Regions from separate parts of the Acinetobacter sp. TTH0-4 genome, predicted to be linked through region 2. Evidence: predicted binding sites of a transcription regulator. Region 2 holds the regulator's gene; each other region holds the start of a gene.
The links. The regulator PhoB, encoded in region 2, activates phosphate uptake and scavenging genes when phosphate is short. The targets are predictions, from matches to a motif close to TGTCATNAANCTGTCATAA.

Region 1 (10,761 bases), 990 kb from region 2:
AGCACAATTACCGCCATGCCCTGCTAAACCTGGATTAATTTCGGCTTGCAAGACATAAGTAATACGCTCTTCAATCGAGGCATCTGCACCTACACGGGGCACTTTTGAATTGGGTGCACGAAAAGTCAATTGTCCACCAAAACGGTCTTTATTGTAATCAATCACTGCATCTAATAGATAAGGAATTGATGGTGCATCAACATAAGCCGCAAAGTCGGGATAATCTTGTTTGTAATCTGTAGAAATAATTTCTTCAGGCGCGCTATAAGCCATACAACATTCAGCACGAGGCGTACCCGCATTTTCTACAAACACACGTACAGCAATGCCAGGCGTATTTTGTTTTGCCAGCAAGTCAAATAAATACTCTTGCGCTGTCGGTGTAATCAATAAATTTGGAATTTCTTCTGCAACTGCAGTGCTGATGTTCTCAGTCGACATAACAATATTTCCTCAAGCTGAAGTTGTCATTTTAACTGAAGATGCGGGGTAATAAAAAAAAATCAACTAAAATTGTCGGAATTATTATAAAAGTTTATTTTAATCCCACTTTTAATGGCATTATAAATTATAAATATTGAAAAGTTGAACTTTCACTTCATGCTCGATTTACCTTTTAATCATACTGTTAGTCTGATTCTGATTACGGTCATTATTTCACTGATTGCCTTTTCCAACCAAAAAGTCATGAACCGTCTTATTTTTTGGCCACCGGCAATGCAGCGCGGACAATATGATCGTTTTGTCACCCATGGTTTTATTCATGCAGATGGCGCTCATCTTATTTTTAATATGATTACCTTGTTATTTTTTGGTAGTGTCATTGAGAGCTTCTATCGCCAGTATTTTTTTGATCTGGGTTTTGTGTTGTTCTATTTGGGCGGTTTAATTGTTGCAATTATTCCCAGTTATCTCAAGCATAAAAATGATCACCGCTGGGCAAGTTTAGGTGCTTCAGGTGCGGTATCAGCGGTTTTATTCGCTTATATTTTGTTTGAACCCTGGAAACTGATTTTTGTTTTCTTTATTCCTGTTCCAGCGATTATTTTTGCTATCTTATATGTGAGCTACAGTATTTGGTCAGGCAAACGTGGTAACTCCAATATTAATCATAGCGCACATTTATGGGGTGCAGCTTATGGTGTCATTATGACCATCATTCTAGAACCACGTATTGTTTCACACTTCATCAATCAGCTAATGCAACTGCCCTTTTAATTGATTTTAAATTACTTTTTGGGATTCTGATGAATAGAATCCTTTTTTTATATTTATTTTTCACTCAGATTTTTAAGTGATCTTTTGATTAATTTGAAACATTCACATAACAATTCTGTATATATTTTAGTCAATTTTATTTCATATAATAAATGACATAGCGAAGATAAATTAAGGATAATGTCATGAGAAAAATAGGGTTACTAACGAGTTTATGCCTAAGTTTTGCTTTAACTTCCTGTGCTGTTCATACACGTGACGGCAGTATTGTTGTTGATCCTGATCGCAGTTCTCATCCACATGACCGAGGTGATTTTTGTCCACCGGGTCAGGCTAAAAAAGGCCGTTGTTAAACTATATTTACTCATTATTTTAGCCTTCACGATTGGATATGCCATCTGAAGGCTTTTATTTTTTCAATTAAATCCGACATTAATTCACTTCATTTTGTCACTTAATGCCAATCAATTGGTGAATTTGGCATAGATAATGTATACGTCTGTATATTAATTATTCTCTTTTGCGAGTTGTGCATGCCAACATCATTCGATGGTCTTCAATTTCCAATCCCCTCTTCTAGCCATAAAGCCAGTAGCTCTCGAACTGGAAAAGAAATTATCGCTGAAGCCCTTTCAATGGTCGATCACCAGTCCTCTCAAAAAGCCTTAGCTGAAAAAAATTGGCGTAAGCGTTACCCTCCTTATTTTAAAATGTTGGTTGAACAAGGTATTCGTAATGGTATACATCCCATTACTATCGCCAAGCAGGGATTACATAAAGCACATCATAGTTTTCATTTTTATCGAAACGGTCAACGTTATTTGCTAAAAGATATGATGAACGATGTAAAAATAGAAAATTTATATACCATTAAACTTCAAGGTGAAAATGATGCTGCACCTGAATGGTATGTACCTTACAAGGGTGAAAAATTAAAAGGTCAAGCGTTACTCGCGCAAATTCAGCATTGGGAAGATACTGGCATTATTGAACCCAGCCATGCTGATGCTTTACGAACTGCGCAATCACATCCTGAATGGTTTAATCTTTCTGACCGTACTTTGGTATTATTTGGAGCGGGTTCAGAAGCAGGCCCACTGACTTGGTTATCCAAATGGAAAGCCAATATTGTTGCCGTCGATCTGCCCAATCAGCGTATTTGGGGCAAAATCTTAAAAACCATCCAACAAGGCAACGCCACTTTATACGCGCCTTGTAGCGAAAAATTAAGTCCAAATACATCTACCGCAATTTTGAAAGAAAAATTAGGTGCAGATTTATTGACGCAAACACCTGAAATTGCACATTGGTTAAGTCAAAATGAACATCAGCTTGATCTGGCAGCAATTGCGTATTTAGATGGTGAAAAACACGTGCGTGTTTCGATGGCGATGGACAGCATTATGCAGCATGTCAGTCAGCAAAAATCTGATACCAGTTTAATGTTTATGTGCACACCCACCGATGTCTATGCCGTTCCTAAAGAAGTCATCACAGCATCACGTCAAAAATTTCAACAACGTTCAAAAACTCAGCAGATGATCAGTAAAACTATTGCGACCGTTTCTGGGCAGTATTTTTTCAAAAAAAATCGTCACACACTCATTACCTCAGAGAATGGCAAAGAGTATGGAATTGCAGACTGTCTAGTGGTCGAACAAGGACCAAATTATGCTTTAGCAAAACGCATCCAACAATGGCGCGCAACTTTGGCACGCCATTCTGGGCAACGGGTCAGTATTAATATTGCGCCATCGACCACCACCCATTCGGTGACTAAAAATCCATTATTAAAAGCTGCTTTCAATGGGGCCAGCTTGTTTGATGTTGAATCATTTGAACCTGAAACGACCAATGCAATAATGGCTGCCTTATGGATTCATGACTTGCGTCATCCTGAATCTGTCGCCAATCCTGAAATGCATCTAGATCATCCTTTAGAACTGATGATGCATGGAGCAAATCATGGGGGCTTATGGCGTGTTGCTTATTTAGCGCGGAGTGCTTTACCTTTTGCTGCTTTGTATGGATTTGCCAATCAAAAATTACGATTAGATAAAATGATAGGCAAACAGAAAAAATAAGCTTATTTTTACAATATTTCTAAAACTAAAAACGCTGCAAATGCAGCGTTTTTTGATGGCAAATTTTAGTTGAACAAAGTTTTAAGTAAACTGTAAGAATAACCAGTACAAACCACCCGATAAACAAATGGTGGCAGGTAAGGTGAAAATCCAAGCGGACAAAATGACCTTCACGGTGGCAAAATTCAACCCCGATTTATTGGCAACCATCGTACCCGCAACCGCACTGTTTAATACATGTGTGGTCGACACTGGCATACCAAAACCATCTGCAGCCGCAATGGTGGTCATCGCGACCAATTCTGCTGACATGCCCTGACCATAAGTCATGTGATTTTTACCAATACGCTCACCCACTGTGACCACAATGCGCTTCCAGCCGACCATTGTGCCTAAGCCCAATGCTAGAGCGACTGCAACCTTCACCCAAGTTGGAATATATTGCAGGAAAGAATCTAATTTACTACGATATTCTTTAATCGCTTTGCCCTGGTCTTGCGACATGGCAGGCAGTTGTTCAGCTTTATCCAAACGCTTAAATGCTGTGCTACTCAAATACATATCGTTGCGAATAATCGAAACTTCCGCTTCAGGAATGGCTTTTAAGTCACCATATTGCGCAACACGGTCACCCAAATGATCGGTTAAACTGGCCAATGCTGGAACCACTTCAGGTGTAATTTCTTTGGTTTGAATATATGTGGTTAATGTATTACGCGCTGTTTCATCGGTTATTGCTGTATGATTTACATACAAAATATCTGCAGTCTGATTCGACAGTTGATTAAAAGATTGAATATGTTGAGCATCTAGATTTTTATTCAGAGAATAAGCCAGAGGAACAATACCAATCAGAATCAACATAATTAAACCCATACCCTTCTGACCATCATTTGAACCATGAGCAAAACTCACCCCTGTACAAGTGAAAATCAGAATCGCGCGGATCATCGGTGGTGGTGGCTTGTTACCTTCAGGTGGCTGAAACAATTCTACTTGTTTTTTAAAGACTTTTTTAACCAGTAAAAATACAATCGCAGCAAAAGCAAATCCGATCAAAGGTGAAAATAACAAAGCCTTACCGACTTTAATCACCTGATCCATATCTACACCACTTGCTCCACCTCCTGAATTTAAAAGATAATTCATGATGCCCACACCTAAAATCGAACCGATTAAAGTATGTGAACTTGAAGCAGGAATACCTAAAAACCAAGTACCCAAATTCCATAGAATGGCTGCAATCAACATGGCAAAGACCATGGCAAAACCAGCGCCCGAGCTAACATTCATAATTAACTCGACCGGCAACAAAGCAATAATGCCGTAGGCCACTGCCCCGCTTGCAACCATGACCCCAAGAAAATTACAAAAACCAGCCCACATTACCGCAACTGGTGCAGATAAGGCATTGGTATAAATGACTGTCGCCACTGCATTTGCAGTGTCGTGAAAACCATTGACAAACTCAAAGCCCAAAGCAATGAATAAAGCGGTAGCCAGCAAGATAACAGAATATAAACTTAAAGTTGGAACATGAGACAAATCAGCAGAAAGCTGAAAACCAATGTAAACCAAAGTTGCAATAATGACCGTTAAAAACACCGGCATAAAAAATTTCGGTGTAGGCACATGCACATTCGTCGATTTCAGTGGCGCTGATGAAACCTGATCTTGGACGGGAGGAATATTAGAATTCATGCAAACGGTTCAAAGGGATAATAATATCCCCTTATTGTTCAATTTAATTGTGACAATTATATGACAAGCGTGCGCCATATTAAGTCAATTATTAAAAAATTGACTTAATTTAAGTCATTCCCCTATACATTTTGGGAAATATTTTTTTGAATCTATTCTTTGCAATATTTAAACTCAATCATCATGCATGGATATATTGCAAAAATAGTCATCTATATAAAAATTTATGAATGGGCAAACTACCTTATTTTTTTGCTGATCTCACTTAAATCATAGTAGTCCTGACATATTTCAATTCGATGAAAAATAAAGCAGTAATCGTTTATTTTGAAGTGGAAAACGGCCCATTTGGCTGAATATCCCTCAAAAGCAGTGTAATTCTGCTAAGATAGCAGCCATTTTATATTCCACTGGATCGGGATTATTTATGTCCACGCTTGCCACCTTAAAAGAGCTTCTCGCCAAACGTATTCTAATTATTGATGGTGCAATGGGCACCATGATTCAACGCCATCAATTAGAAGAAGCAGATTATCGGAGTGAGCGTTTTGCTGACTGGGCATCTGACCTAAAGGGAAATAACGATTTATTGGTGCTGACCCAACCACACATTATTCAAAGTATCCATGAAGATTACTTAGATGCGGGTGCGGATATCATTGAAACCAACAGCTTTAATGGTACACGCGTTTCTATGTCTGACTATCACATGGAAGATTTAGTTCATGAGATTAACTTTGAAGCAGCACGTATTGCCAAAGAAGCCTGTAAAAAATATTCAACCCCTGACAAACCTCGTTTTGTCGCAGGTGTACTTGGGCCGACATCACGTACTTGCTCAATTTCACCGAATGTCAATGATCCTGCATTTCGTAATGTGACTTTTGATGCACTCAAAGAAAACTATATTGAAGCAGCACACGCGCTGATTGAAGGCGGTGCAGATATTTTATTGATTGAAACTGTATTTGATACTTTGAACTGTAAAGCGGCCATTTTTGCAGTCAAAGAAGTCTTTAAACAGTTAGGTTATGAATTACCGTTGATGATTTCAGGCACCATTACCGATGCTTCAGGTCGTACTTTAACGGGTCAAACGGCTGAAGCTTTCTGGAACTCTGTACGTCACGGCGATTTACTCTCGATTGGTTTTAACTGTGCTCTAGGTGCAGATGCCATGCGTCCACACGTAAAAACAGTGGGTGATGTGGCCAATACCTTTATTTCAGCACATCCTAATGCAGGCTTACCGAATGCTTTCGGTGGTTATGATGAAACCCCTGAAGAAACTGCGGCATTCTTAAAAGAATTTGCAGAAAGTGGTCTAATCAATATCACAGGTGGTTGCTGTGGTACAACGCCAGATCATATTCGTGCTATTTATAATGCTGTCAAAGATATTGCACCCCGTCAAATTCCAAATATTGAACCCGCTTGTCGTCTTTCAGGTTTAGAGCCATTTAACATCACCAAAGATTCATTGTTTGTGAATGTCGGTGAGCGTACCAACGTTACAGGTTCAAAAAAATTCGCACGTTTAATTCGTGAAGAAAATTATACCGAAGCTTTAGAGGTTGCCTTAGACCAAGTTCAAGGTGGCGCGCAAATTGTCGACATCAACATGGATGAAGGCATGTTGGATTCACAAGCAGCAATGGTCACGTTCTTGAATCTGATTGCATCTGAACCCGACATTTCCCGTGTTCCAATCATGATTGACTCATCAAAGTGGGAAATTATTGAAGCAGGCTTGAAATGCGTTCAAGGTAAACCTGTCGTTAACTCTATTTCTCTAAAAGAAGGTTATGACGAGTTTGTCGAAAAAGCACGTTTATGCCGTCAGTATGGTGCTGCAGTTATTGTTATGGCTTTTGATGAAGCTGGTCAAGCCGATACAGCAGCGCGTAAACGAGAAATTTGTAAGCGTTCATATGATGTTTTAGTGAACGATGTTGGCTTCCCTGCTGAAGATATTATTTTCGACCCGAACGTGTTTGCTGTGGCAACGGGTATTGAAGAACACAATAACTACGCGGTTGATTTCATTGAAGCAACAGGTTGGATTAAACAAAACCTTCCCCATGCGATGATTTCTGGTGGTGTCTCGAACGTATCGTTCTCATTCCGTGGTAATGAGCCTGTCCGTGAAGCGATTCATGCCGTATTCCTTTACCACGCCATTCAACAAGGCATGACCATGGGCATTGTAAATGCAGGACAACTTGCTATTTATGATGATATTCCGAAAGAATTAAAAGCAGCCGTTGAAAATGTTGTTCTTAACCAAAACCAAGGTGAAAGTGGTCAAGATGCTACAGAAAAGCTACTTGAAGTTGCTGAACAATACCGTGGTAAAGGCGGCGCACAACGTGAAGCTGAAAATCTTGAATGGCGTGATCAACCTGTTGAAAAACGCCTTGAATATGCCTTAGTCAAAGGTATTACCGCTTATATTGATATCGATACTGAAGAAGCACGTTTAAAATCAACCCGACCTTTAGATGTGATTGAAGGGCCACTCATGTCTGGCATGAATGTGGTAGGTGATTTGTTTGGCGCAGGTAAAATGTTCTTGCCACAAGTAGTGAAATCGGCACGTGTGATGAAACAAGCCGTGGCTTGGCTGAACCCGTACATCGAAGCAGAAAAAGAAGAAGGTCAAACCAAGGGTAAAATCTTGATGGCAACGGTAAAAGGCGATGTACACGATATTGGTAAAAATATTGTAGGCGTTGTTTTGGGTTGTAATGGCTATGACATTGTTGACCTTGGCGTGATGGTGCCGGCGGAAAAAATTCTACAAACTGCCATTGATGAAAAAGTCGATATTATTGGTTTATCTGGTCTCATCACGCCATCTTTAGATGAAATGGTATTTGTTGCCAAAGAAATGCAGCGCAAAGGTTTCCATATTCCATTGATGATTGGTGGTGCAACCACATCGAAAGCACATACTGCGGTTAAAATTGATCCGCAATATTCAAATGATGCCGTCATTTATGTCGCTGATGCATCTCGTGCAGTCGGTGTGGCAACGTCCCTGCTGTCACCTGAAATGAAGCCTGAATTCATTAAAGGTTACCGTGAAGAATATGCCAAAGTTCGTGAACGTATTGCTAACAAACAACCCAAAGCAGCGAAATTATCTTATCCAGAATCTATTGCCAATGGCGTGAAAATTGACTGGACAAACTATGTGCCACCTAAACCAAACGTGCTTGGTCAGCACATCCTGAAAAATTATCCGCTAGCGACGTTAGTCCCTTATTTTGACTGGACACCGTTCTTTATTTCGTGGAGTTTGGCAGGCAAGTTCCCTGCTATTCTAACCGATGATGTCGTCGGAGAAGCAGCAACTGATTTGTATGAACAAGCACAGATCATGCTAAAAGATATTGTCGAAAATAATCGTTTTGATGCACGTGCAGTATTTAGCCTCGCACCTGCAAAACGCACTGATGCAGATACGGTGTCTATTTATGATGAAAATCAAAGCGTAACGCATAAATTTGAACATACCCGTCAACAGTCAGACAAAGTCTCTAAAAAACCAAACTTCTCATTAGCCGATTTTATTGCCCCTGAAGAGACAAGCCTTGATGATTACTTAGGTGGCTTTACAGTTTCAATTTTCGGTGCAGAAGAAATGGCACATGAATACAAAGCCAAAGGCGATGATTATTCTGCAATTTTAGCGCAGTCTTTGGGTGACCGTTTTGCAGAAGCTTTTGCTGAGCATTTGCACGAACGTATTCGTAAAGAGTTCTGGGGGTATCAAGCAGCAGAACAACTGTCAAATGAAGATTTGATTAAAGAGAAGTACGTCGGAATTCGTCCTGCTCCAGGTTACCCTGCATGCCCTGAACATTCTGAAAAAGCGACATTATTTAGCTGGTTAGATTCAACCAATGCCATTGGTACGGAACTTACTTCGAGCTTTGCAATGTGGCCACCTTCGAGCGTGAGCGGTTTCTATTACAGCAACCCCCAATCTGAATATTTTAATGTCGGTAAGATTGCGCAAGATCAGTTAGACAGTTATGCAGAGCGCAAAGGCTGGTCGATGGATGAAGCGAAGCGTTGGTTAATGCCAAATTTAGATGATTCAATTGATATTTAAATAAATCAATTTCTCAATAAACCCCTCCAAGTGAGGGTTTTTTCATTTCCAAACTATTCGTATTCATGACAACTCTATTTTTAAATCTACCGGCTACATTCGGACTCGTTCGTACTCATTCAAAAAACTACCCAATTAATGCTCTATTCTTTCCACAAACAACACGCCATCTAAATGATCCACCTCATGTTGCACAATCCGTGCAGGAAAACCACGAAAGACTGTTTCAACTAACTTACCTTGCAACGTTAAGTATTTCACTCTCACCATTTCTGCCCGTACTACTTGTCCACGTTTATCAGGCACACTTAAACAACCTTCTTCACCTATAATTGTTTCTACAGATTTTTCCAATATTTCAGGATTCACCATGACCACAGCATCCATATCAGGTGCATCGGGATAACGTAAGTTTGGACGTGAAGCCATGATAATCAAACGTTTAGATACATAGACCTGCGGTGCGGCAATTCCGACACCATTACGTTCCAGCATGGTGGCTTGCATGGCTGTTGCCAACTCATTTAACCATACGCTGTTTAATTCCAAGGTCGTAACAGATGCAGCTTTTAACGTTAAAATCACTTCACCACGTCGGGCTACAGCTAAAATTGCACTCATATTTTTTCCTAGACTTTAAGTCATATATTTTAAATTTAAATAAAAGCAAATGTACTTTAAACTTCAAAAGTTCGGTTCTTTATCCCAAAACCTTCATTATTTAAGCTAAATTTAATCTTCTACTTTATAATCAGTCCAATGCTATATAAACATAATCAATATGAATACCACTCAACTTTTGCTCGGTTTAATTTTTAGCTTTATAGGCTTAGGCTATTTCTTATATGGCAAAAAGCAAAAAAAAATGGTGCCTTTGGTCTGTGGTCTACTGCTGATGGTCTATTCTTATTTTATTGACACTACTTTATGGTTATCAGGCCTTGGTGTACTGTTCTCCTTATTCCCTTATTTTATTCGCCTTTAAATATTTTTATAAGAATATTTTAATCATCCATCTATTCATAAGTCGATTTAAATCAATTGAAATGCTTTTCAATGAAATAATTTCAATTATAAAATAATGAAAAATTATAAAAAAAAATGCCCGTACATAGTGGCATGAACGGACATGATTGAATTAAAAAAATTTAAAGATTATACGCTGAGATTTTTCTTTAGTTCATCTTCAACAATCTGGATTTCAACATCACTAAATTTACGAATCTCGCCTTCCGCATGTTTTTCCAACATACCGGCCACCAAAGGCACTTTAACTTTGACTTGCCAATTTAAAGTGATATGAATTTGTTGGTCATCTCCTGTTACAGAGCGTTCGCAGTTCGCTTCCAAAGGTAAATTTGCACCCAATTCTATTGTAGAACTTAATGCCTGCAAATCAGTAATATCTGTACGTTTTAAACGAAAGGCATCTTTCAGGAGCTTTTTTGCAATATCTGGAATATTCACATCTAAATTATAAGCACGGCGCAGCGTATAGGTATTTCCATTAATTTGAGATTCAATAATTTCTAATTTTTCACCTGGAATACGTTTACACACCGCTTCGTGTAAACTTGTATTTGCTGCAAGACGTTTAAACTCGTCAATTGAAACACCTTGAATGGTAGAGTTAATCGT
Region 2 (10,761 bases):
AGCTTGGCTATAGCCCACAAATTTTTGAAAGAAATGACCAAGGACTAAGGTTTTTTCAGCTGTTTCTGGATGCACGCGCACCAAGGGATGCTCAGTTTCGTATTCTGTCGAATTAAAGAAATCTTTATACTTTGCCAATACTTCAGCAGGCACACTGGCTTTGGCTGCGTAATCATAATTATTGCTGTGAATGGCTCTTAAGCTTTCTGCCAAGGTTTTGAGTTCTTCTGGCAAATCATTATAGGCCGTTGTGGTATTGGCCCAAACAGTATTTCCACCAACCTCTGGTGCAACAATACTGCGTAAGATGGGTGCTTTTGGATAAGCATCTAAAAAGGTAATATCTGTATGCCAACTGTCTGCCCGTGCGCCACGTGAATCTAACTCTAAAATATGATTTGAACCTTGCTTCACAGGAACAGTCGGATGATTCAAAGGCCTGCCCAAACGCGCAGCAAAAGCCTCTTGCTCAACATCATCCAAATGTGACTGATGTTTAAAAAAAATGACTTTATGTTTGAGTAAGGCCTGATTAATTTCTTGTACCACTGTAGCATCAAGTGATGATGATAATTTTACACCTTCAATCACTGCGCCAATACGCCCATTAATCGCTTTAACTTGAATGTGTTGATATTGAATGCTCATGTTCAATCCCTCATTGATCTATATCTGATAGACAGTGTGTCTGTGGCATCATCATGAAGAATTTACTTATTCATATCTGTCAAAAAATTGACATTCTTATACTGCATTTCAGATATATAAAAATTAAAAGAAGAATTAAAAAGCCAAATCCTATTGCAGGCACTTTCTATAAAAACCTTGCACAATCTTCTAGATCAATCGACTTTCAATAAAGATAAACTGGTTTCTTGGTGATAAAAAAGTCCGCCTCATGCGGACTTTTTCATTTTAGAAAAATTTTATTGCCCTTTTCCTTGGCTCCATTTGGTCGCCAAGGCCGTTACTTTTTGATAGCCTGTCGGTAAAATCCGCTGGATTAAATCTAAAGTCTTTGCATCGTTCCCAATCAATAAACGACGTTTATCTTTTTGTACAGCTTCTAAAATTTGACGTGCTGCTTCTTCAGGCGGACAACGTAATAATTTATTAAAAGTCTGAGCTGATTTTTCAGGATTGAGTCCCAAAGTGCGTAAGCTATCATTCATTTTAGCAGCATTGGCAATATTGGTTCGAATACCACCCGGATGGACACATAGTGCGCTCACACCACAGTTTTCCATGTCCAATTCCTGACGCAATGATTCGGTAAAACCACGTACCGCAAATTTGGTGGCATTATAGGCCGACTGTGTCGGTTGAGCGGTCAAACCAAATAAACTTGAAATGTTTACAATATGTCCTTCACCTGACTTTTTAATCAGTGGCAAGAACTCCTTGGTGCCATAGACCACGCCCCAAAAGTTAATATTTACAATCCATTCCAATTCCTCATAACTCGCACCTTCAACTGTCGAACCGAGCGCCACGCCCGCATTATTAAAAATCATATTGATAGAACCATGATTCTGTACAGTGTCCTGCGCCCAAGTCCGTATTTCTTCCAAATTTGCAACATTCACTTTTTTTGTTGTTACCCGAACGTTGCTGCTTTTGACCAGCTCTGCTGTTTGCGCCAAACCTTGCTCATTCACATCACTTAATGACAAATGACAGCCTTGTTTTGCCAACAGGATTGCCAATTGCTGACCAATACCTGAACCTGCCCCAGTAATTGCGGCCACTTTATTTTTAAAATTTTTCATGATTCATCCTTATTTAATGATCTGCATCATCCATCTCAACCAGTTGCTTCTTTTTCTGCCGTGATGATGTCAGTTGCTTTCATTAATATAATTTTGACAATGTGTATTGTCAATATAATAAATCACCAAACTCAATTGAAAATAGCACTCGCTTTTCATTTCCTGCATAGGTGTAGGCGGAAAATATTGCTAAGATAGCAACATATCTAGATTGAACTTGGCATATGACCTTTATGACTGAACAGCAGACAAATCTTGAAGAAAAAAACAATAAATCTGTAAAAACCAAAGAACGTCAATTTAAAGGTTTATCTTTAACAGAGCGCAAACAGGCACGTCGTGAAAAATTAATTCAGGCAGGCATTGAGGCTTATGGTCGTCAGGGTTTTTTTGCGGTAACGGTGAAAGATATTTGTAATGAAGCCAAGCTAACAGAACGTTATTTTTATGAATCATTTAAGAAAAGTGATGAACTTTTTCAAACCATTTTTTTAACTTTAATTGATCAATTACAACAAAATGTCATGCAAGCTATTATGCAAGCATCACCTGTTCCAGAAAAAATGATTGCATCAGGTTTGACTGCTTTACTCACCACTTTGAAAAATAATCCGGGGATGGCACGTATTATTTATATTGATGCTATGTTGGTTCAAGAGTTACATAACCAAGCCACTATTCATGAAACTATGTCGCGCTTTGAACGCATGATCCATGCATTTGTGATGTTGACGATGCCGCATATTAAACGCTCAGAACGTGAAATTTCTTTAATCGCCACAGGTCTAAATGGATATATTACCCAAATTGCTATTCGATGGGTCATGAGTGGCTTTAAACAGTCCATGGATGAGGTATTGTCCTCATGTAGTATTGTTTTTCTGTCTTTGGTCAATACTTTTGAAGAAAAGGGTAAAAATATTTAAAAAGAAATTTAGAATTGATATTCATCTATATTCTATGCATAAAGTTATGAAATTTATTAATTTTAAATAAAAATTTAGCAAGAAAAGTTGTTTTAACCGTCTTAAAATTGTCACATTTGTTTGCGAAAGTATCATTCATTCCCTTTTCTGCAATCATACTGTCATAATTAATCTTTGTAATAAGCCTGTCATAAATACAAAACGGTTCACCGTTAACATCAAATAGGATATTGCGTTGTGAAAGATGACTATATATTAATCGTCGATGACGAACTTCCCATTCGAGAGATGATTCATACGTCTCTCGATATGGCAGGCTTTCAATGTTTACAAGCCGAAGATGCAAAACAGGCACATCAAATGATTGTCGATCAACGTCCTTCTCTCATTTTACTGGATTGGATGCTTCCTGGTGGAATCAGTGGCGTCGACTTGTGTCGTCGTTTAAAACGTGATGAAAATTTAACTGAAATTCCAGTGATCATGCTCACTGCGCGTGGCGAAGAAGACCATAAAGTTCAAGGTCTGGACGCAGGTGCAGATGACTACATGACCAAACCTTTTTCGACCCGAGAATTGGTATCACGCATTAAAGCGGTATTACGCCGTGCAAATGCATTAAGTGGTGAGAAAACCATTGATGCCAATGGTCTAATCTTAGATCCAGTCAGTCAGCGCGTTAGTTTTGGTCAAAATATTTTAGAGATGGGGCCTACAGAATATCGTTTATTGGCTTTCTTTATGACCCATCCAGAACGTGCCTATACCCGTGCTCAATTGCTTGACCAAGTATGGGGTGGAAATGTTTATATTGAAGACCGCACGATTGATGTCCATATTCGTCGCTTACGTAAAGTGCTAGAACCTTATGGAGCTGATCGTTTTGTACAAACTGTTCGTGGTACGGGTTATCGCTTTTCGACCCGTGCGGATGTCGCTCTAGGTTAATCATTTTAGGTAAATCGTGTTTTATGTATGAACCGTACCCCGTCCCAGAACTTGCACGTGAACATAAAAAATTCCGTTACAGTAGCTTATGGGCTTTTGCCAAACAAGATTTGCGATTACTGGCTTTTTTACTGCTCATTGCAGCATGTGTCGGAATTGGGCTTGGGTATTTTTGGATTTGTATTTTTAGCGCTTTTTTAATATTTTTTACCTTGCAATTACGTTCACTGTATTTGGTTAATGAATGGATTTCCAATCGTCCCTATGATGTTCCTCCCAACCTACATGGGATTTGGGGGGCCTTGCTATTCAATGTTTACCGCGCACAACGTCAGGAACGCATTGTACAAGCAGAAATGGTTGGTCTAATTGATCGAGCGCAATCGTCATTGGTTGCACTGGCTGAAGCAGTGGTGTTAATTGATGAATTACAACAAATTGAATGGTGGAACCCCGCAGCAGAAAAGCTTTTGGGAATTCAAACTTTAGACCGTGGTCGTAATATTTTAACCATTTTACGTCAACCCAGTTTTATTGAATATTTTAACCACATCGATCAAGCACCCGATGGCTTGAAAATGAAATCTTCTGCCTTTGAAGACCATTATGTGCAAGTTAAAATGACCCGTTTTGGCGGCGAAAGTCGCTTACTGGTGGCCTATGATGTAACGCGAATGCATAATCTAGAGCAAATGCGTAAAGACTTTGTCGATAATATTTCGCATGAATTACGCACGCCTCTCACAGTACTCAGTGGTTATATCGAAACCTTTCTCGATCAAGAAGACCTTAATCCACGTTGGAAACGTGCTTTTGACCAGATGCAGGCACAAAATAAACGCATGAATGCCTTGGTGAATGATTTATTGTTATTGTCACGTTTAGAAAGTAATAAACAAATTGCCAAAAATCAAATCATTGAAATGCCCAGTTTAATGAATCAATTGTTTGATGATGCTCAGGCCTATAACGTGGATTATAATCATACTTTAAATTTGGATATTGATAGTCACTGTGACTTGATTGGTTCAGATATGGAACTGGCCAGTGCATTTAGCAACCTCATTACCAATGCAATCAAGTACACACCCAAAGGTGGAACCATCACCATGGGTTGGCATGACGATGGTGAACAGGGCATTTTTACTGTACAAGATACGGGTATTGGTATTGATCCAAAACATTTGCCACGTTTAACTGAACGGTTCTATCGAGTGGATAGCGCCCGTAGTCGTCAAACTGGAGGCACTGGTTTAGGCTTGGCAATTGTCAAACATGTGTTGATGCAACACGGTGCATACTTAGAAATTGAATCTAAAGAAAATCAAGGATCTATTTTTAAAGCGATATTTCCCAAAGAACGTCTGTATCAAATGACAGAATAATCTGCCGAATCAAATTCGGCAAAATATCGCAGTGTGTAGATATATTTATTAACCTAAATTCTGTTCTTTTAAACGTGCCTTTTGATAAGCCGGGCGTTGTTGGATTCTTTTTACATACGCCGCAATATTTGGATAGGTTCCCGATATTCTAGATTGGATTGCTTCTAACGGAAAACCCATTTGAACATCGGCAAAAGAAAAATGACCGGCCAAATAATCATGCTGTGCTAAATAATCTTCTAAAAAAGCAATATGATCTTTTAAACGCGGCTGAATAAAATGGCCTTTCACCCCTGCTGTAATTTTTTTTGCAATTGGTTTGATTAACCAAGGCACATTTTGAGGCACGTTATTCATCACCAATTGCATGACCAAAAGCGGCATCAAAGACCCTTCAGCATAATGCATAAAATAACGATATTGCAGTTGGTCTGCTTTATCCTGTGGTTTAAATTGTTGCTCTACATCATAAGTTTCTTGGAGATACTCTAAAATGACAGCCGATTCAGCAATGGTCTGATCTGCATCAGTCATTACGGGTGCTTTAGCCAAAGGATGAATCTGTTTTAATTCAGGAGGTGCAATAAAACTGGGCAGACGTTTGTAAAACTTAATCTGATAATCCAGTCCCAATTCTTCTAAAGCCCATAAAATACGAAATGAACGTGATTGATCTAAATGGTGTAAGGTAATCATGATTCTGGTCTCTATTTTTATGGATTGACTATACGCTATTGGCCTAAAAAAAAGACAGCCTGCTTTACACAAAAAAGCATAACGCTACAGTCAATTCAACCAGCACCGTTTTCATCTCGCGCTTAATAAGTCTGGTCTGAGTTAAAGCTGTTTGAGCAAGAATCTCTACAACTTTTTTCTTTAATTTTTGCAATCAGGCTTACACAAAATACAGCTGAAATTCAATCGACACTTCAGCTTGTTGATGCTCGTTAAAGTCGCATCTACAAAAAAATGACTTTATAACATTGACTGAAGACCATGAGCGTAGATGCAAGGATAATGATGCTACATTACACATGAGCCGCTAACTGAACCTTTGACCCACCTCAAAATGCTGATCTATCTATCGGTGTTAAATGAAGTATCTCTGCTGCTTTATACTCGACCGCGGCTCAGCCAAATACTGGCCGTTAGAAGTTGCACCCATTATCCTATGTCTATTTCCTGAATTCTGTCTTTATTTTGAAGCCCGCATTCTTTCTGGAAATGTCGGTGCTTCTAAGCGTGGGCCTTCGTAATCGGGAATATGACCAAAACGCTCATCTTGATTAATCCATTGTTCGCGCGCTTGATACAACTCTTCTTGGGTGCGCCCAACAAAATTCCACCACAGTAAAATAGGCGACTCAAAAGGCTCACCACCCAATAACAAAATACGACTCCCGCCATGTAATTCAATGTCTATTTCAAGCAAACCCGGTTCCAATACCACCATATTATCTTCATTTAATTCATGTCCATTGACGACTGCTCCGCCTTCCAACGCCATAAATCCATATTCAAAAGCTGGATTCAGCACAATTCGAGTCGTGGTCGTTTCTTTGGCGGTTAAATCTACGCCCAGCAATGCACTATGTACAACAACAGGAGACTGGGTGTCTAAAAACTCTCCCACTAAAACCGTAAATTCAATTTGATCTTTTTCTACCACGGGCAGTTCTGGATAATGATCAAAACGCGGTTCGATATTCAACTTATCATCTGGTAAGGCAATCCAAAGCTGAGCAGCATGCATGTGGGTTTCAGTTTCTGGAGCAACTTCGGTATGCGAAATACCATGCCCTGCTGTCATCAAATTGACCTGTTTGGGACGAATTAATTGCTGAGTGCCCAAACTGTCGCTATGCATCATGGTGCCTTCAATCATCCAAGTGAATGTTTGCAAACCAATATGTGGATGTGGACCGACATCCAACCCTTCGCCTTGAGGAAAAGTCACTGGACCCGCATGATCCAGAAAACACCATGCGCCAATTAAACGTTTATGTCGACTCGGTAAAGCCCGTTTAATTACAGTGCCTTGTCCAATTTCTGCACTTCGTAGTGGAAATTCTTGAATAAATTGATTGACGTATTTTTCACAATCGTCTGAGTAAGAAAGCTCTGTATAATTGCTATTGGTCATATGATAATCCTCAATTCTATTAATGCGGTGATACTTGCCTATTCTGAATCTTGATTGATGATCCTATAACCATGGACAGATTCAACCTAGCTTTAAATCAATATGCCAAATATTCTGATGAGAACAATATTATTTTTGCAATTTTTAACTATTTTATAGATTATTCAAGCTTTAAGCGCTTATTTATATGAATTTTAAAAATAAAAAGAATTTTGTCACAATTCTTTTTACGCATTTTGCTTGTTATTTTATATACAAAATTTAAGCTTCAGAATATGATCAATCGATAAGAATCCCAATTAGGGGCAGTTTTATGTCGATAGGAAAGATAGGGAATTCTCAGTACAATAATAAAAAAAATTATTATAGTGAAGGGAGTCACACCAATCATGAAACAGCATATATTTTGCCAGAACAATTATGTACGCTTGAAAATCGCAACGCGATAGAGCAGGCACTCATTGACACGAAAACACGTGTTCCCGAATCATTAAAACCCTACTATTTTGACTATCAAAACAAGCATCAGCGCCTTTTTTTAGAGCGTGTCAATCTGATTGGCCAACTGACTTTTTTAAGTTATTTCTTTTTCGACTGGTTCCTTTTACCTGATATTGCGACACTTTCAGGTATTTTGCGTTTAAGCCTCGTACTTTGCACACTTTTAATCAATTCATTAATTTTCCGTTATTGCAAAAATATCAAGATTTTAGACAGTCTGCTTCCAGTTTACGTGACTTTGGCTGCCGCTATATGGGTTGAGCTGTTATATCTATCGAATAGCCCTATTGTTTCAAACTATATCTACGCAGCTGTTATTTTCATTTTATTGGGAAATTTATGTGTACAGGTGTGTTTTCGATATTCCGTCCTTACTTCATTTCTAATTAGCCTCGTGATTCTTCAGGGGGTGTATCGAATATTTGATTATCAAGATGTGATTATCTTCTTATTAACTTATATTCCTGTCCTATTACTGAGCATGTATATTAGTTGGAATAACACTTTAAACTCAAAAAGAAATTTTTTACGTGTTCTCTTAAATGACTGGAATTATTATGCATTAACTGAACTGGCGCATACCGATGAATTAACCCAATTAAATAACCGTCGGCAGTTTATGCAAGTTGCAGACCAAACCATTCGTAAATGGCCAAAATATAATTTAGCTTGTTTACTGATGTTCGATATCGATTTTTTTAAAAAAATTAATGATACATATGGGCATGATGTGGGTGACGAAGTTCTGCGTATACTCTCCGAAATTACCCGTAATGAAATGCGATTTACTGATGTGCTTGCGCGTTTTGGTGGGGAAGAATTTATTGCCTTATTGCCAAACACCACTTTAGATGATGCGGTTATTATTGCAAATCGTTTATGTAAAAAAATAGAAGATCATCAAGTCAATATTCAAAATAAATTCTTTTTTAATTTTACCGTCTCGATTGGTGTCTCTCAGCTACAATCTCAAGAAAATGATTTAACTGTCCTGATTAAAAATGCCGACATTGCACTTTATCAAGCCAAGAAAAATGGACGTAATCAAGTTGCTGTTTATACCTGTGAATAGCTAAAAATTTTCTTCATCAAAGCGATCTTGGTCTATTTTATAGATATGAAAGCTCCTTTCCACTTGTACACCTAAACCGAACTCAATCATTAACGAAGTAAGCTTATCCCCATCTATTAAAACAATCCCAGATTTACCCGCAGACTCTTTAGCTTCTTTGCTAAAAGTTGAGGTAGTAATAAATACCCCCTTCTTAGCCACTTGATCTGCCAATGCACCTTTAAATTGTTGAATATCAGGACGGCCCACCGTATTTTCCCAACGTTTGGCTTGAATATAAATCTTATCTAAACCTAAACGATCTTCGCTAATAATACCATCAATCCCACCATCACTTGTCTTGCCTATCGCTTGGGCAGCATCTTGATGTGAACCGCCATACCCCATAGCAACCAGTAAATCGACGACTAATCTTTCGAAAAATGTAGGGTTATTTTCTTTAACCAATTTCAGTAAATCACTCTTTAGTGATTCTTTTAATAATTCAGTTGTCTCTATGATTATTTCATCAGGCGTTCTTTGATCATCTGACTTCTTTAATAGTGTCCTATCAATATTTTTTTCTTGCTGAATTTCCTGTTTTTCTTTAGATTCCTAATTTATAATTTGAGAAACTTTCGAACTGCATCAAAAACTCATTCGTAATACTTGTCAACTTTACTAAATCTAATTGACGTCCTATTGGGCTTAATTCACAAAATCCACGCTTTGGCTGATTTATCAAACCTGCCTTAGCTAAATAAGTTTTAGCCCAACCAGTACGATCATAAAAAACTGTTTTTGTACCACTTGATAATCTTAAACTCAGTTCTTCTTGACTAAGCCCTGAACTCTCTGCCAAAAGCCTAGCCATTTCACCAAATTTAATGGCCTCTTGTTGCTCTGAAAGTAACTTCAGCAATGGAAGCATCAGTTGATCGTAAGTTGGCAAAGACATTTTATTCTCTAATTAAGATACTAGTTTTCAAACAGTATAAAAAGAAAAGAGCGCCTAAGCGCTCTTTTTTTAAAGATAATTTTCGTTAGAAAATTATTCCCATTCAATAGTAGCAGGTGGCTTAGAAGACACGTCATAAACCACACGAGAAACGTCAACAATTTCATTCATAATACGCGTCGAGATCTTGTCTACTAAATCATATGGAAGATGCGCAAAACGTGCTGTCATGAAGTCAACAGTTTCAACGGCACGAAGTGCAATCACCCATGCATAACGACGACCATCACCCACTACACCAACAGATTTAACTGGTTGGAATACAGCAAATGCTTGCGCAGTTTTGTCATACCAGCCGCTAGCACGAAGCTCTTGCATGAAAATGTCATCTGCTAAACGTAAAATGTCAGCATATTCTTTTTTCACTTCACCCAAAATACGCACGCCCAAACCCGGACCTGGGAATGGATGACGGTAAAGCATTTCGAACGGAAGACCTAAAGTTGTACCTAAACGGCGAACTTCGTCTTTAAACAAATCACGGATTGGCTCAACCAATTCAAAGGCCAAATCTTCTGGTAAACCGCCCACGTTGTGGTGCGATTTAATCACATGCGCTTTACCATTTTTAGTTGCCGCAGATTCGATTACGTCTGGATAAATGGTGCCTTGTGCAAGGAAGTTTACGCCATCAAGTTTACGTGCTTCTTCTGCAAATACACCAATGAACTCACGACCAATGATCTTACGTTTTTTCTCAGGATCCACTTCACCTTTCAGCGCAGTTAAGAAACGCTCTTCAGCATCAGCACGAATCACACGGATACCCATGTTTTTCGCAAACATATCCATCACTTGTTCGCCTTCGTTTAAACGAAGTAAACCGTTATCTACGAATACACAAGTGAGTTGGTCGCCAATGGCACGATGTAAAAGTGCAGCCACCACAGATGAATCGACACCACCTGAAAGACCTAACAATACTTTTTGATCACCAATTTGTGCACGTAATTGCTCAACACGTAAGTCAATGATGTTTTCAGAATTCCATAGGTTACGGCAACCACAGATACCGTGAAC
Region 3 (10,761 bases), 1.1 Mb from region 2:
TGGTGTGACTGAAACAGTATTACCACAACGTATTTTAAACCGTAGTTTTCCGCTTACTTTTGCTTTACCACTCTTGGCTAAGGATACAGGTATTGCTTTAGATTTAATTCGAGAGGCAAAACTATCTGCACCTGTTATTGCTTTAACTCAGAGCCTTATTCAAGCTTCCAGTGATTTGTCCAATCAAGACAGTGACTTCTCAAGTGCTGTAAAAATTTATGAATCATGGAGCAAAATCACTTTAGAGTAATTTTAACGATCTAATCAACTACTGAGTTAAAGCATATTCCAGCAATAAGGCGCAAAAATAGTACTCAGTAATTTTAGAAGAAACTAAAAACAAAATATTTTTACCCATTATTTTTATCCCGATAAAAATAATGGGGTAATTCAGAAGACTCATTTTAGAAACAAGCTTTTTTCTGCCTTACGTCGATTAACGAGACCTTGCATGCGCTTACCTCCAGCATTTATCCACACATCAAATTGCTGTGCAGCGCCATGCCTATCATCAGCATTCAGCTTTTTAACCAAAGTTGATTGACTAAATGCAGTCGCTCCGATGTTATATGCCAATGATACCAGTGCATCGAATTGATTTTGATTCAGCGGCACAGTCACCTTATTATTCACTATTGTCTCAAATCTTTTCAAATCATGTGTCATATAAGCTTTCGCTTGTGATTCTGTACAACTATCCCCTTTTTTGACTTTAATACCATTCGGGTAAAGCGTGGTACCAAATCCAATACTCCAAACGCCCACACCATCGTCATAAGCCAAAAGTCGTTTCCCCTCGAAACCACAAATTAGATTTACGCCAAACGAACTTGTGCTCATCTGGTCAATCGCAATAGCTGACATATGGGACAAATTTGAATCTGTCGCTGTTGCGATGGCTTGATGGTCAGCATCCACATTTTTTTGAATGAACTTGCTTAAAAAATCAAAAATTCGTTTCACGTATTCAGCCCTTTAACTTTGCTTTTAACTGTAAACAATCGATTATCACTGTTTCAAGTCAAAACCTGTATCAGTGTGATTGAATTGACCTATTGAACGATACTATTCAACACTTAAAATTACACCGTTGTAGTTAGTTTGAGTAAATTCACAGTCTTTATAGCAGTCTTTGGGTAAGTTGATTTACATAGTTCTTTCAAGCCAGTAATCTTTTCATTTCAGTCAAGAGTCCCAAGATTAACTGTGCTGAATATAAATAAACTTAAATAACTATTTCAAAATAGGATTTAAAAGCAATTGATATATAAAATTTTTATTATTTTTCAAATCAATTATGAAGTAAAATTACAATTGAGCAATAAGTCGCCATTGAATAATCATAATAACAACCTAATATTGTGTTTATATAACTACACAGTATTAAACCTGAGGAAACTTTTATGAACAAGTTTATAGTTGCAATGTTTGCAAGCTTTGTGACCTTAATCGGGGCAAATACATTTGCAGCAAGTGCAGATCAAGAATGTCAAAAATTAAAAAATGATCATGATGTCATTTATGCATCAAAAGGTTTTTGTTTTAAAGATAGCGAAGCAAAAGCGAAATTCGGTAATGATAACTGCTATACCACCAAACCGAAATTTTCTGAAAAAGAACAGCAAAAACTTGACACCATTAAAGAACGTCAGAAAGAATTAAACTGTAATTAATTCTGAACTCAATGACTTTCAAGGAATAAAAATGGTTTACGATGATGAAAACATTTTTGCACGCATTATTCGTAATGAACTGCCTGCAATTAAAATTTATGAAGATGATCATGTTTTGGCCTTTATGGATATCATGCCACAAGCCGAAGGTCACACATTGGTTATTCCCAAATCTCCTGCTATAACTTTGCTTGACCTTGCACCTGAAGCCGCAGCGTATACCATTCAGATTGTGCAAAAGGTGGCAAAAGCAATGGAACAAGCACTTGAAGTTAAGGGTATTGTACTGATGCAACTTTCAGGTGCGGCAGCCGGTCAAACTGTACCGCATGTACATTTCCATTTAATTCCAAGCTCCATTCATGAATTAGGTAAACATGCTTTACACATGGGTGACCAAGAAAAAATTAAAGTTTTAGCTGAAAAAATTAAAGCTGCACTTTAATTTTGAATACTTAAAAAATGAAGCTTAGGCTTCATTTTTTTATAACTCTTTAATAAAAAAAGAAATATAAAAACAAATATTAAACTCAAACACGTCATGAAACTGTCATTTATCTTTCACTTCACTGTCACAAATTTTACAGATACTGCTTAGCAAGTTGGTTAGCTTCTGTAACTTTTTGTACTCAAGCCGACTAAAAAGAAAAGTTAAGCAAGGCTAAGGCCATTAAGAACAGTGTTTTGGAGAAATCTCGATGAAAAAATTGCTTCTCGCTGCAGCAGTTACAACTTTAAGCTTAAGCGCAGCACAAGCGGCGCCAACTTTATACGGAAAGTTGAATGTAAGTGTTGATAGCTATGATAATGGTAAGGATACTGTTACTGAATTAAACTCGAATGCTTCACGTTTAGGTGTTAAAGGCGAAGAGAAATTAACAGAACAACTTTCTGCTGTCTATCAAGCTGAATGGGAAGTAGACGTAGATGGTGGTGATGACGTATTTAAAAAACGTAATATTTTCGCTGGTTTAAAGTGGGCTAATCTCGGTACTTTAAAAGCAGGTATCATGGATACCCCATTTAAAGATGCTGGTACTGGATACCGCGACGTATTTAATGATTATGCTCACGCTGACATCAAAGAAATGATGTACGGTGAAGAGCGTATAGAAAATGTCATTGGGATTGAAACTGATCCTAAACTATTGGGTGGTTTAGTCTTTGCACTTCAAACTCAACAAGGTGAGTCTACAAGTGATACCACTAAATATGTAGATGGAAAACGTGACAGTTTAGGTGATGGACTTTCTACTTCACTTTCATATGCCAATAAAGATATCGGCTTTGAAGGCGTTATCGCAGGAAACTTCAAGTCGGTAGGTGATTTTGCTGCGGTGGGAATTTCAAATGCCCCTGCTGATGCAATCCGTGTAGGCGGATCTTTTGATCTTGGAAAAATTGGTGCTCCTGGTTTATCTGTTGGTGCGATGTGGCAGACTGCAGAGATTTCAGACTATAGCAATATTAAACCTTTCACGGTTACACCAGCATATGCAGGTGACTACAACAAAGTTGAAGAAAATGCATGGTTAATCTCTGCAACTTACAAACTTGCAAATACACCGTGGACGCTTAAAGCTCAATATCAACAAGCAGATACGGACTACGCAGTGCTTGGTGGAGCATCTGGTGATAGCTCTGTAGACCAATGGGGTATTGGTGCAGACTATAAGCTTAATAGCCAAACCAAACTATTTGCGAACGCCGTTCAACGTGAATGGGATAATTCACCGAAGAAAGGTAATGCTGAGGAAAGCGTTTATGGCTTAGGCATGGAAATTAAATTTTAATTCCAAAGTAAACTTTTAACTGTTCAAAAAAAAGACCACCCTAAGGTGGTCTTTTTAGCAATTTATAATTCTATTCAAACGATTTAAATTTTTGGACAAGCTCAATATAACTAGACTCAGAATGAGGATTTTCTATTTTAATTTATAACATTTTATATTCTTATTTCACCATCACTCATATCTACTCTTATTAGAAATGCGCTTGTCACATTCAACAAAACATCCAATCGTGAGGATGCACAGATCATAAAAAAACTAAAATATTCATAAATAAGTCAGAAAATTTGTTCTCATCAATTGCTGAATAAAGGATTTAACGATGACTATGAATGGACATTACAATACCCATACTGGCCAACATGGAAATAACCGCTGTGCCACCATAACTCATTAATGGTAATGGATCACCTGTTACAGGCAGAATACCGCTCACCATTCCTGAACTTAAAAATACAAAAAAGAAAAAGGTCAGCCCAATTGCACCTGCATATAAACGTCCAAAATTATGAAAACTATTAATTCCAATCATAAGACAACGAATAATAATTGCAGCAAACAAGCTGATCAGCAAAAAAACACCAATAAACCCAAATTCTTCTGCATAAGTGGACATAATAAAATCAGTGTGATGTTCAGGTAAATAACCCAAATGAGACTGAGTACCGCCCAAATAACCTTTACCTGTAAAACCACCAGAACCAATTGCAATTTTGGATTGAATAATATTCCAGCCTGCTCCCAAAGCATCTGACTCAGGATCAAATAAAGTTAACACACGCTTTTTCTGATATTCCTGAAACACAAACATCCATAAAGCAGGTGCCGCAATAGCCAATGCTGAGAATGCACCTGCAATCAGTTTCCACGACATACCACTTAAAAATAGAACGAAAACACCAGGAATAATCAGTCCAATATTCATATCGGGTTGTAATAATACCAATACAAAGGGAATTAGCATCAATACCAAAGCCACAATAATATCTAAAAGCTTAGGTGGAAATGGACGTCTTGAGAAATACCATGCCATCATCAAAGGCATGGCAAATTTCATAAATTCGCTGGGTTGCATACTGCCAATACCAGGCAATGATATCCACCTTTTGGCCCCCATGCGCGTTTCACCTACCACCAACACCAACACCAACATCAACATGGCCAATACATAAAAGTAAGGACTGATGGCCTGATAAACTTTAGGTGGAATTTGCGCGCAAATAAATAATGCAATAAAACCAACACCAAAACTAATGGCTTGACGCAATACCATTTGGGAATCTTGTCCAGATGCGCTGTAGATGACCATCAGCCCTAAAGCGGAATTCAGAACCAAAAAACATAATAACCATGGATCTAAATGCCATTTTTTCCACTTCGATGAGTTATCTTTAATGCTTCTACCATCACGTAAAGAGTGACGTAAAAAACGATACTGCGGTGATGGTATCATTGGAAATATTTAAACATAGAGATGAGTTGATAAATTATAAAATTAAAGCTAGGCAGATAATACATCTGGAGGCTTTTTTTATTTTATTTTTGTGAGGATAAAATGAGTTTAGCCAATTCTAAATCATCAACATAGGTAATTTTAATATTGTCTGAACGGCCCTGCACTACTTTTACAGTTTCACCTATATACTCTAAAGCACTCGCTTCATCAGTAATATTGATGTCACTCAACAATGCTTGTTCAATCGCAGCTTTTAAGACACCTAATTTTGCAATTTGTGGTGTTTGCGCTTGCCATAAATCATGACGACTCACAGTTTGACTAATGGTATTTTGCTCTTCAACACGCTTTAATGTATCACGAACAGGAATGGCTAAAATTGCACTACTCTTTTCTTGTATTGCCGCATTAACCAACTGATTTAAGCAATCTTGAGTGACACATGGACGCGCTGCATCATGCACCAAAACCAAATCATCTAATGAGGCAAATTGACTTAAATATTGCAAAGCATTCAGCACAGAATTAACACGCTCAGCACCACCTTCACAGAAATGAGCTTTCTCGGATTGCACAAATTTTAAAGTGTGAATTATTGAATCATTTTCACTCGAGGCCAAAACATAACCCGAAAGTGGTAAACAATTTAAACGAGCCACAGTATGCTGTAACACCGTTTGACCTTGAATGATTTGATATTGTTTTAACTCTGTTTGAGAAAAACGACGTCCAGAACCCGCCGCAGGAATAACAGCCCAAAGTTTAGGGTTCATTTACAGTAACTTCTTGATTGCCATCTTCATTTGTTCTTAAATCAACGTTGGCATTTGGATCAATATAAACAGGTCTATATTGTGTTCCAATCATACTCATTTGCACAAAAGTTTCATGCGGTTTAATCAAACCCAGATCAAGGCGAGCATGTTCTTCAATGGCTTCGATACCATTTTTCAAATCAAACACTTCTGCTGCCAGAACACGATTACGTTCTTTTAATTCTGAATTAATTTCTGTTTGTTGTTGAATTTTTTGCGCTAACTTTTGATGATCATGGAAACCACCCTCACCAAACCAAAACAAATACTGAAACCCCGCGATCAAAATGATCGCAAGGCCCAATAATACTTTACTCACGATGGAGTCGAATATATTTAACATGAATGACATTGCAGTCGCTTAGTTCAAACCTTTGAATTCAGCTTTACCGCGGTAAGCAGCATTTGTCAATTCTTCAATACGAAGCAATTGGTTATATTTCGCAACACGATCAGAACGGCACAGTGAACCTGTCTTGATTTGACCCGCAGCAGTACCAACAGCAAGATCCGCAATGGTTGAATCTTCAGTTTCGCCAGAACGGTGTGAAATCACAGTAGAGTAACCATTTGCTTTCGCAAGATAGATTGCATCTAATGTTTCAGTCAACGTACCAATTTGGTTGTATTTGATTAAGATAGAGTTACCAACTTTCTCATTAATACCACGCTGAAGGATTTTTGGGTTGGTAACGAACAAGTCATCACCCACCAACTGGATTTTGTCGCCAAGGATCGACGTTAAGTAAGACCAACCTTCCCAATCTGACTCGTCCAAACCATCTTCAATTGAGATAATTGGATATTGGTTTACAAGACCCGCTAAATAGTCAGAGAACTGGTTGCTTGTGAATGCTTTATTACCTTCACCTGCAAGAATGTATTGACCATTTTTGTAGAATTCTGAAGATGCACAGTCAAGCGCAAGCATAATGTCAGAACCTGCTTTGTAGCCTGTTTGACCAATTGCTTCAAGAATGACCGTGATCGCTTCTTCGTTTGAACGCAAGTTTGGTGCAAAACCACCTTCATCACCAACAGCAGTGTTTAAACCTTTTTTGTTTAGCACTGACTTTAAAGAATGGAAGATTTCAGCACCCGCACGCAATGCTTCAGAGAATGAAGAAAAGCCAACAGGCTCAATCATAAACTCTTGAATATCTACATTATTGTCTGCATGTGAACCACCATTGATGATGTTCATCATAGGCACAGGCATCGTCAAAATGGATTGACCACGTAAATCTGCGATGTATTGGAACAATGGAATTTTCTTTTCATCAGCAGCAGCACGAGCAGCAGCCAGCGATACAGCTAAAGTTGCATTTGCACCCAATTTTTCTTTGTTTTCAGTCCCATCCAAAGCAATCATCGTATTATCGATGTCTTTTTGTTCAAATACTGATTTACCTAATAAAGCATCACGGATTAGCGTGTTTACGTTGTTAACCGCAGTTTTAACACCTTTACCTAAATAACGCGCTTTATCGCCATCACGAAGTTCTAAAGCTTCACGAGAACCAGTTGAAGCACCAGATGGTGCACATGCACGGCCAACTACGCCAGATTCTAAGATTACGTCTGCTTCGATGGTTGGGTTACCACGAGAGTCCAAAATTTCACGTGCACGAATGTCAACGATTTGACTCATGAACTATTCCTCAGTTGATTAATATGAGCTGCATTTCAAGCAGCACAAGAGTATAAACTCAGTGTGTATCTAACTTTTTGAAACCTTTAACCAAGGTATCCAATTCTTTTAATTGCGCCAAAAATGGCTCAAGCTGCGACATACGTAATGCACATGGACCATCACATTTTGCATTCTCTGGATCTGGATGTGCTTCTAAGAACAAACCAGCTAGACCTGTTGCCATACCTGCACGCGCCAAGGTCGTGATTTGTGCACGACGCCCACCGGCAGAATCCGCACGTCCACCTGGAGTTTGAAGCGCATGGGTCACATCAAAGAATACTGGCACATTCATTTCTTTCATGTGATCAAAGCCCAGCATATCTACAACCAAGTTGTTATAACCAAATGCTGAACCACGTTCACACAGAATAAGCTTGTCATTGCCTGCTTCTAAACATTTATTTAAAATGTGGCGCATTTCATGCGGTGCAAGGAACTGTGCTTTTTTGATGTTGATAATGGCATTGGTTTTTGCCATCGCCTCGACCAAATCGGTCTGGCGACTTAAAAACGCAGGAAGCTGGATAATGTCAGCCACTTCAGCCACTTCAGCTGCTTGATATGGCTCATGTACATCGGTAATGATTGGGACATTAAAATGTTTTTTAATGTCCGCTAACCACTCTAGTCCTTTTTCCAAACCTGGACCACGAAAAGAGGTCAAGCTTGAACGATTGGCTTTATCGAAGCTTGCTTTAAATACATATGGAATATCTAGACGTGTACAGATATCCACATAGGTTTCAGCAATTTCAAAAGCTAAATCTTTTGACTCAAGTACATTCATTCCGCCGAACAATACAAATGGCAAATGATTTGCCATCTGGATATCGCCTAAACGTACAATTTCTTGTGGTTTTAGTGGTGACATTTAAACTTCCTAGTATATTCCTAGACCAACATTATTTATTCTTTTGAAACTGCTTTTTCGCAGCCTCAATAAAACTCGCAAATAATGGATGCCCATCACGTGGAGAACTTGTAAATTCCGGATGGAATTGTACAGCAATAAACCAAGGATGTTGTGGTATTTCAACTGTTTCTACTAAGTGTTGTACAGGTGAATAGCCCGAAATTTTCATACCTGCCTCTTCAAGCGCAGGAATAAAGCGGTTATTCATTTCATAGCGATGACGATGACGTTCAATAATGTCAGCACTGCCATAAATCTCACGTGTTTTTGTACCTTCAACCAATTCTGATTTTTGAGCACCTAAACGCATGGTTCCACCTAGATCCGACTCTACAGAACGTTGCTGAACCTCACCACGCTCATCTAACCACTCAGTAATTAAACCGATTAATGGAGATTTGGTCGAACGATTAAATTCTGTAGATGTTGCATCGACAATACCCGCAACATTGCGTGCATATTCAATTACAGCAAGCTGCATACCTAAACAAATCCCGAGGAATGGAATGCCATTCTCACGAGCAAATTGAATAGCTTTCATTTTTCCTTCAGTACCGCGCTCACCAAAACCACCTGGAACAAGAATCGCATCAGCATCTTTCAATACAACCGTTACATCTTGACTTTCAAGCTCTTCAGCATTGACATAGTCAATTTGAACTTTAACGCGATTTTTAATTCCCGCATGCAGTAAAGCTTCATTTACAGACTTATACGCATCTGGAAGCTCAATATATTTACCAACCATCGCAACACGAACTGTGTATTCAGGGTTAAGTAAAGCTTCCACCACATTATCCCAATCTGTTAAATCAGCTTCAGGAAGGTCATAACCAAAACGTTCACAAATTAAATCATCAACATTTTGTTCATAGAAAGTACGCGGAATTTGATAAATTGAACGCGCATCTTTACAGACGACAACCGCACGTGCTTGTACATTGGTAAATAATGCAATTTTACGTGTGGTATCAGCATCTACATCATATTCAGTACGACAAATTAAAATGTCTGGCTGAATCCCAATCGACAACAATTCTTTTACCGAATGTTGTGTAGGCTTAGTTTTAAGCTCTGCTGCAGATTTAATATATGGAAGTAACGTTAAATGCATGAGCATGGTACGTTTATGACCCAGTTCGACCATCAGTTGACGTACAGATTCCATGAATGGGAGAGATTCAATGTCACCTACTGTACCGCCAATTTCAACAATCGCAACGTCATAACCTTCGCCTGCACGAAGAACACGTTCTTTAATATTGTCTGTAATATGGGGAATAACTTGAACAGTTCCACCAAGGTAGTCACCACGACGTTCTTTGTTTAAAACATCTTGGTATACGCGACCAGAAGTAAAGTTATTGAGTTTGGTCATTTTCGCACGACGCAAGAAACGTTCGTAATAACCCAAATCTAGGTCAGTTTCAGCACCATCTTCTGTGACAAAAACTTCACCATGCTGGAAAGGACTCATTGTCCCTGGATCGACATTAATGTATGGATCCATTTTGACCATGGTTACTTTTAAACCACGGGCTTCTAAAAGTGCAGCAACTGAAGCAGCTGAAATACCTTTACCGAGTGATGAAACTACACCACCAGTCACGAAAATAAAATGGGTCATTGGGTTTCTCGTACAATCGAGCCTAAATCGGCCTGCAATGTTGCGCAATTTTACTTTACTCTGTACCAATAAAGCAAAGTCATTCCGCATCAATTCAAAGAACAATAAGCAATTGATTATTCTATCAGCATTTCCGATAAAAAATTAGAGGGACTGAAGAGGATTTTTATATTCATATTTGCTGTTATAATAAGGGCATCTTAATTAATGCTTAATTTTGTGAATTATGAATAAAAAACTTTTACTTTGTGGTGTGATCGCAGCAAGCTTAATATTAACGGCATGTGTCAAGAAAGAAACACCGAAAGACGATGAACAAGAACAAGTCGAAACAACCCAACCGGCGCAGAGTTCTGAGGCAGTAGAATCTACTCAGTTTGAACCCTTAAACTCAATAGATAATTCAGAAGCTGAAGTTCCGACACAGGTCGAAGTTGAACGAACTGAAACTGAAAATACAACGACTGAAGTTCGTCGTGAAGTACGAGATGTTCCGCCACAAGCGCCATCTAAACCAGAAGCACAAAAGCCAGTTGCACCTAAAGCCGAAGATAAACCAACGTCCGCAACATCTAATCAGTCAAACTCAGATGCTCAATCTGAAGATGATGCAGTTGCCGCTGCAATTGCTGCCGCAACACCAGCGCTGAATAACTAAATTTAAATAAAAAACCCAGTGTAGGACTGGGTTTTTTATTGACTACATTATTTATATCGCAGTTTTAAATTTCTTTTTTACATTATTATTGATCAATAGTTAAAAGTTACAACCTCATAAATACAAATAAATC

Region 1: H0S58_RS03710 (inorganic phosphate transporter) is a predicted target of PhoB. The motif match lies at 5,051-5,069, and genes of this name have one in related genera.
Region 3: H0S58_RS07800 (porin) is a predicted target of PhoB. The motif match lies at 2,211-2,229, and genes of this name have one in related genera.

What each region holds. Positions count from the first base shown of each region.
Region 1 covers NZ_CP059079.1:794,058-804,818, reverse strand. Annotated here, with positions in the region: gene nfuA (Fe-S biogenesis protein NfuA) at 1-441, opposite strand, end outside; gene H0S58_RS03725 (rhomboid family intramembrane serine protease) at 601-1,218, shown strand; gene H0S58_RS03720 (hypothetical protein) at 1,404-1,571, shown strand; gene H0S58_RS03715 (hypothetical protein) at 1,752-3,302, shown strand; gene H0S58_RS03710 (inorganic phosphate transporter) at 3,384-5,003, opposite strand; gene metH (methionine synthase) at 5,431-9,123, shown strand; gene def (peptide deformylase) at 9,259-9,744, opposite strand; gene H0S58_RS03695 (amino acid transport protein) at 9,905-10,108, shown strand; gene H0S58_RS03690 (DUF2505 family protein) at 10,279-10,761, opposite strand, start outside.
Region 2 covers NZ_CP059079.1:2,744,870-2,755,630, forward strand. Annotated here, with positions in the region: gene H0S58_RS12815 (TauD/TfdA dioxygenase family protein) at 1-648, opposite strand, end outside; gene H0S58_RS12820 (SDR family NAD(P)-dependent oxidoreductase) at 927-1,769, opposite strand; gene H0S58_RS12825 (TetR/AcrR family transcriptional regulator) at 1,994-2,695, shown strand; gene phoB (phosphate regulon transcriptional regulator PhoB) at 2,933-3,643, shown strand; gene phoR (phosphate regulon sensor histidine kinase PhoR) at 3,667-5,028, shown strand; gene H0S58_RS12840 (glutathione S-transferase family protein) at 5,077-5,724, opposite strand; gene H0S58_RS12845 (pirin family protein) at 6,224-7,171, opposite strand; gene H0S58_RS12850 (GGDEF domain-containing protein) at 7,485-8,744, shown strand; partial or broken gene H0S58_RS12855 (restriction endonuclease) at 8,745-9,681, opposite strand; gene guaA (glutamine-hydrolyzing GMP synthase) at 9,775-10,761, opposite strand, start outside.
Region 3 covers NZ_CP059079.1:1,669,579-1,680,339, forward strand. Annotated here, with positions in the region: gene H0S58_RS07780 (NAD(P)-dependent oxidoreductase) at 1-250, shown strand, start outside; gene H0S58_RS07785 (lysozyme) at 400-963, opposite strand; gene H0S58_RS07790 (YARHG domain-containing protein) at 1,404-1,673, shown strand; gene H0S58_RS07795 (HIT family protein) at 1,705-2,118, shown strand; gene H0S58_RS07800 (porin) at 2,372-3,466, shown strand; gene rodA (rod shape-determining protein RodA) at 3,780-4,916, opposite strand; gene ispD (2-C-methyl-D-erythritol 4-phosphate cytidylyltransferase) at 5,000-5,692, opposite strand; gene H0S58_RS07815 (septum formation initiator family protein) at 5,682-6,077, opposite strand; gene eno (phosphopyruvate hydratase) at 6,096-7,385, opposite strand; gene kdsA (3-deoxy-8-phosphooctulonate synthase) at 7,444-8,301, opposite strand; gene H0S58_RS07830 (CTP synthase) at 8,333-9,970, opposite strand; gene H0S58_RS07835 (internalin) at 10,197-10,628, shown strand.